DNA from 2 places in the Cytobacillus solani genome. Region 2 is predicted to be linked to the other one. Evidence: riboswitches for the same ligand, from Rfam matches in the RefSeq annotation. Region 2 holds a riboswitch; the other holds the start of a gene.
The links. A riboswitch is a leader RNA that binds a small molecule or an ion and turns the genes downstream of it on or off. The one in region 2 is predicted to bind glycine.

Region 1: another riboswitch for glycine. It lies ahead of FI644_RS05895 (FbpB family small basic protein); the one in region 2 lies ahead of gcvT (glycine cleavage system aminomethyltransferase GcvT).

Annotation. Positions count from the first base shown of each region.
Region 1 is NZ_CP041305.1:1,159,639-1,163,061, reverse strand. It holds gene FI644_RS05905 (response regulator transcription factor) at 1-406, opposite strand, end outside; gene FI644_RS05900 (QueT transporter family protein) at 923-1,408, opposite strand; PreQ1 riboswitch class I at 1,417-1,461, opposite strand; glycine riboswitch at 1,615-1,716, shown strand; gene FI644_RS05895 (FbpB family small basic protein) at 1,907-2,050, shown strand; gene FI644_RS05890 (TerC family protein) at 2,431-3,204, shown strand; gene FI644_RS05885 (ABC transporter ATP-binding protein) at 3,332-3,423, shown strand, end outside.
Region 2 is NZ_CP041305.1:3,443,988-3,447,410, reverse strand. It holds gene gcvPA (aminomethyl-transferring glycine dehydrogenase subunit GcvPA) at 1-714, opposite strand, end outside; gene gcvT (glycine cleavage system aminomethyltransferase GcvT) at 731-1,837, opposite strand; glycine riboswitch at 1,933-2,088, opposite strand; glycine riboswitch at 2,092-2,183, opposite strand; gene FI644_RS17230 (DEAD/DEAH box helicase) at 2,389-3,423, shown strand, end outside.

The DNA.
Region 1 (3,423 bases), 2.3 Mb from region 2:
TCGCAAGGTCACTGTCAAATTTAATTTTTGGCGACCTTTTTTGCCGACGCTCACGCCGAAGATGTGCAGCTACTCTAGCCCCAAGCTCATCAATGGAGAACGGTTTTACGATATAATCGTCACCACCAATGCCGAAGCCTTTTATTTTGTCGCTCTCCTCAATTCTGGCGGTAAGAAATAAAATTGGGCAGGTCACGTAATTCCGAATTTGAATGCAAACCTTTATCCCGTCTATGCCAGGCATATTTATATCAAGCAATATAATATCAGGCTGCTTCTCTGCCTTCTTTATCGCTTCTTTTCCTCCCGTTGCAGTAAGTACATCATAACCATTTAATTCGAAGTAATCACTCAGCATAAGTACAATATCAATTTCATCATCAACGATTAGAATTTTGTATTTCATGATATACACCTCATATTTGTAACATATCATCTGTTTTTCAATTTTTTATCAACATATATTAAGTGTAGAATTTTGGTTGATTTAAACCCGATATATTCATTTGAACCGATTGTTCCATACCCAGTTGCCCTATAGCGTACTGAATAATGGATTGGTAATAAAAAAATTAAGGATTCGTTCAATTGAAGGAAAGATATTGGCTGGTTAACTTGTAAAAAGTCTTTCATCAAGGATATGAAAGCCCGCTCTCGGTGGGATAGTTTGTAAAAAGTCCTTCATCAATTGAATGAAAGCCTGTTCTCAGTCGATCATCACAGTAAATAAAGAATAATTTTTATAGATTAGTATAAATTACCACTTTCGCATCTATTTTAATTAAGAATATCATTATTATATTGTAAAATGTTTATTCGATTTCTAATTCTAAATGATAGGCGTGTACAGCTATCATGCTTAATACATAATAAAAAATAGCATGTGAAATTCTTTGTGAATTCACATGCTATATATGTGTTCTTATATTAGTTTCTCAAATTTCACTCGTTTGTTTAATGCATACATTAATGGAATTCCTACGGCCATGACAACAAACTCACCAATGGCAGTTGTGACCCATGTAAATCCGAATGGCAACCCGAATGCGAGGTTAAGTTCAAGAGCGATGATCCACATCATACACGTAAAGACGACTGTGTTTACAGCCATTCGAACCCAGATGTTCTTAATATAACGACAGCAAACAATTGTGATTAGCAATGAAATCAACGAATGTCCGACACCGAAAATAAGATCATATGCTTTCATTGGTGAAAATAACAGATTGGTTAAAAATACACCTAGAATCATTCCATAAATATATTTTTTATTGAAGACAACTAGATGATTGAACATTTCGGATACCCGAAATTGGATAGCAGTAAACCCAAAGGGCTGGATGAGCATAGAAACAGCAATATATAAAGCTGCTAATATTCCATTACCAACAAGTGTTTTTACATTCATATTCTATTCTCTCCTTAGTTTTTTTCCGTGGGAGGTTCTCGAACCACGTGAGCATTGCTCAAAGATTAAATTTTATAGCAGAGGAACTTATTTGTCAATTTACTAAATTAGTAGGATTTTTACCATAGTCCTACAAATGGCCCTTTCGCTTGACATTCCAGTAAATAAGTATTATTTTAAATATAATGAAAATTCAATATGAGCGGATGACTATTGTGGGAGAGTGCATTATGATAGGCCACCGAAGGGGCAAGTTCCGAAAAGACCCTTGGAACAAATCTCTCAGGTAGAAGAACCACAATTAGGACGCATCTCTGGAGAGCTCGTATACATTCGTACGGCACCAAAGGGGACCCATTATTGGGATGAAACTCTCAGGTATAAAGGACAGAGAAGGGTAGAAATTACTACACCTTTTCTGTCCTTTTTTATAGGAAAAGCGTTTAGTAATTAAATGAATTTTCCTAACGAATGCAGCATGAGGGAGGAGATGTAGAAATGACTAGAAAAAGAATGACGTTATCCAATCTGATTAGAAATAATAAAGAAGAGCTTTTAAGAGACCGTGAACAGCTTGAGAAAATTGAAAAACGGATTGATGACAAATATCTGGAAAGAAAAAAGGAAGCTAAAGCGATATAGGAATTTCCTAAATCCATTCAATATAAAGTGAAACTTTCATCAGTGTGGTCCTACTGCTTGTTTATCTGCTTCAAATTTGCTCTAATGAAAAATAATTTTATTGACAATAGAACGGTGGTTTGATTACAATTAAGGTAATAAATCAAATAGTAACTCCTAAAGGGGAGTAGCTTTTACAGCAAAGTCGTCATTTCAGAGTGTTAAGCTCTCGGCTTTGGTGGCAACATATTCGTTGTTAGCAAGACCTTTACCAATTTCGGTAAAGGTCTTTATTGTTTTTGAAGCCTTTACCACTGTGGTAAAGGCTTTTTCTATTTTTTGAAGAAGCCTCTTCCACTTACTCATTTGATTCAATAAATATTTGGAAGGATGATGATTACATGGAACTAGCAATTTTACTAGAATACGGTGGAGTTTTGTTATTATTAATTGCGCTGGAGGGGCTTTTGGCAGCAGATAATGCATTGGTTTTAGCGATTATGGTTAAACACCTGCCGGAAGCGGAAAGAAGGAAAGCATTATTCTATGGACTTGCTGGAGCCTTTGTTTTTCGATTTGGTTCTCTATTTGCTATTTCATTCCTCGTTGATGTTTGGCAGGTTCAAGCGATCGGGGCACTTTACTTGTTGTTTATTGCCATTAATCATATTTATAGAAAATTGATAATGAAAAAAGGAGAAGAACAGGCGGAGATTGTGAAGGGGAAGAAAAAAGCAGGTTTTTGGATGACTGTTTTTAAGGTGGAATTAGCGGATATTGCCTTTGCAGTTGACTCCATACTAGCTGCGGTCGCATTAGCTATTGCTCTTCCAGATTCAGGGCTGCCGAATATAGGCGGACTAGATGGCGGAAAGTTTCTAGTCATCTTCGCCGGAGGTTTCATCGGGTTAATTATTATGCGCTACGCTGCTAACTTTTTTGTTAAATTACTTCATGCAAGACCAGGCTTGGAAATTGCTGCTTTCCTTATCGTCGGATGGGTAGGGGTGAAATTATCGGTTTATACACTTTCACATCCTGCATTATCTGTGCTGCCGGAAGGCTTCGCTAAGTCGCCAGAATGGAAAATTACCTTCTATGCAGTATTAATCTTGATCGCGATTGGCGGCTGGTTCTTATCAAAGAAGAAAAAAGAAACATCAGTTGAAGAATGAACCAGTTTTACAATGTTGCCTCTGATATTCACAGCCTAGGAAAAACCGGAAAATGGTATAATCAACTTATATAAAAATACCTTTTTCGGTTTTTTTCGTTAAGGAGATAGATAGGCAGGGGAAATACATGCAGGCACTAAAAGCATTATTGTCTTATATGAAGCCCTATTGGCTGTTTGCTATATTAGGGCCATTTTTTATGTTTGTGGAAGTGGCAAT
Region 2 (3,423 bases):
AACAAACAATGATTTCTGTGCGTGAATGATTTCTTCAAGCTCTTTTAACGGTTCAATACGGCCAAAAAAGTTCGGATACTGAACAATGACCGAGGCGATTTCATCATTGATCATGTCTTTTAAAGCAGCAACATCTGTAATTCCATCCTTGTGCGGAATTTCTATTACTTCAATATATTGGCCCTTTGCATAGGTTTTCACCACTTCTTTTGCTTCTGGATGAACAGCGCTTGAAATGAGCACTTTTTTGCGGCGTGTTTGCCCTGCACTAAGCATCGCTGCTTCAGCCAAAGCCGTTCCTCCATCGTACATAGAAGAGTTCGCTACATCCATCCCCGTTAATTCGCAGATCATGGACTGGAATTCAAAAATTGCTTGCAGCTCTCCCTGTGAAATTTCAGGCTGATATGGCGTATAAGCTGTGTAAAATTCAGAACGTGATAACACATGGTCGACAATCACTGGCATATAGTGATCATAGACACCTGCACCTAGAAAGGATGTATGGCTTCTTAAATCGGCATTTTTTTGTGCCATTTGTGTAAGTTCTTTCATTAATGCCGTTTCTGTTTTCTTCGGTTTAATGTTATATTCCCCTTTAAATCTTACACGTTCAGGAATATCACTGAATAATTCATCAATTGAGTTGACTCCGATTGTTTCGAGCATTTCTTGCTTATCAGTCTCTGTCATCGGTAAGTAGCGATGTTTCATTGTTAGATCTCCTCTCCTACTTTTTCTCTCTTTTATAGAAAGGCGTAGCCGCCACAACAGCTTTCAAGCGTTTTCCGCGTATTTCAACTTCTACTTCAGAACCAATATCTGTATGTTCTGGTTTTAATAGAGCGAGGCCAATGTTTTTCTTTAATGTAGGTGATTGTGTACCTGTAGTCACTTCGCCAATTTGTTCATCGCCTTTATATACAGGATAGCCGTGACGAGGAATCCCGCGGTCAATCATTTCAATCCCTGCTAATTTTCTTGGTAAACCCTTCTCTTTTTGAGCGGCAAGTGCTTCTTTTCCAATAAAATCTGCTTCTTTTTGTACTTTAACCGCGAAGCCAATTCCTGCTTCAAGAGGAGAAATTTCTGGTGATAATTCTTGCCCATATAGAGCAAGATTGGCTTCGAAGCGCAATGTATCACGAGCTCCTAAACCACAAGGGAGAACTCCTTCATCCTTACCAGCTTCTAAAATATCTTTCCAGATTGCCACAACGTCTTTAGCATCGCAATATATTTCAAAGCCGTCCTCACCTGTATAGCCAGTTCTAGAAACAAGTGCTTTCTTTCCATTTAAATCTACATTCTCCTGAAATTTAAAGAAACCAATATCAGCTAAATTTATGTCTCCTGTAAGCTTTTGCAGTATTTCCTCAGCCAATGGGCCTTGGATTGCCACCTGAGCCGTTTCATCTGAAAGATTTTTTAGCTCCACATTGCCTTCAAGATGCTCTTCTAGCCATTTATAATCTTTTTCAATATTTGATGCGTTCACAACAAGTAAATAGTGATTATCTTCTAATTTGTAAACGAGCAAATCATCAACAGTTCCGCCATTTTCATAACACATAGCTGTATACTGGGCTGCTGAGTTTTTTAATTTTGAGATGTCATTCGTCATCATTTTTTGAAGGTATGAAAGGCTGTCAGAACCCTTTACTTCAATTTCACCCATATGGGATACATCAAACAAACCAGCTTTTGTTCTTACTGCTTCATGCTCTTCTTTGATGCTTGAAAACTGAACAGGCAGATCCCAGCCTCCAAAGTCGATTGTCTTTGCACCATAGTCTTTGTAAACATCAAATAATGGTGTTCGTTTTAACTGTGACATTTACTCGTCCCCCTTTAATCCTTTTGAAAGGTTTGAAAAAATTTACCTTACATCCATAAAAAAAGACAGAGAATCCCCTCGTATCGTGAGAAGATCTCTGTCCTTGCACCTGAAAGTTTACCGTTTACGGTTTTCCCCTTTGGTGGCTCATTTATCGAGAAAAGCGCAAGCACCTGGTCACCCTCAGGATGGCTTGTGACCTCGAGGGTTAGGCGCTGGAGCTAGACAATAAAAATGAGCTCTCTCCAGAGCTACGTCCAACAAGGGTTCTTTTGCCTGAGAGATTCACAATAAATATTGCTTGCTCCTTCGGCGCTACAAATGTAGTCTCTCCCCTTGCCTTCATCCGCATTTATAAAATTTTCCCAATTGGTTCATACTAAACGCAAATACCAACTGAACGATTACGGAAAATAAAAGTAAACAATATTATTTCGATTAACTAAGTAAAGTGGCAAATTTCAAAACTTTCAAAGCTAATTTTATCCTACCATTAGAACCACTTTTGAGCAATGGGGAATTATTTTTCTCTTTTTAAGGAGTTGGATTAGATGACAGTGCAAATAAATTTTGATTCTTCATGGCAAAATGAGTTTTTACATAGAATTGAAGAGGACGGACCATGGGGAAGCTGGGAGCTTTATAAACTAGCCTTAGAAGTAGAAAATCATACAATCATTCCTGAATTTGAAGGACTTCAGGCACCCAAGCATCTATCAAGCCTTATTCCTTTGCCACATCAACTGGAAGTGGCTAAACAGGTAGTAGAAAATATGAATGGAAAAGCGATTCTTGCTGATGAAGTTGGATTGGGAAAAACGATAGAAGCTGGCTTGATCTTAAAAGAATATATGATTAGAGGACTAGTGAAAAAGGTGCTCATCCTTGTTCCTGCTTCTCTTGTCACACAGTGGGCCATCGAATTAAATTCAAAGTTTTTCATCCCTGCGATTGCACAGCGGAAAAGCTATGTATGGGAACAATGTGATGTGGTCGTATCTTCGATTGATACAGCTAAGCGAAATCCCCATAAGGATATTATCTATAGTCAAGACTATGATTTAGTCATAATCGATGAAGCTCACAAACTGAAAAACAATAAGACAAAAAACTATGAGTTTGTTCAAAACTTAAAAAAGAAATTCTGCCTGCTTCTGACCGCTACACCTATTCAGAATCGAATCAGTGAAATCTTTAACTTAGTTTCCCTATTAAAGCCTGGTCATTTAGGCAATGAAGCTGATTTCTATGAAAAATATCAAAAGGATTCACGATCACTGGATGATAATGAATATTTAAAAGAGCTTGTCAATAAAGTGATGATTCGAAACCGAAGAGCAGATACAGGGATTGAATGGACGAAACGAAATGTGGAAACATTGCCAATTGAATTTTCAAAGGAAGAAAGAGAGCTATATGAAGCAGTTACAAACCTTCGTGGAGATGGGAACTGGATGAGCTCAAGGCAATTTTCTGTTATGACCCTTCAACGGGAAGCATGCAGCAGCAGAGAGGCAGTTTTTTTCACATTAAGAAATATGCTCCAGAAAAAAGAAGAGCCTACAAAAGAATATCAGGATAAAATT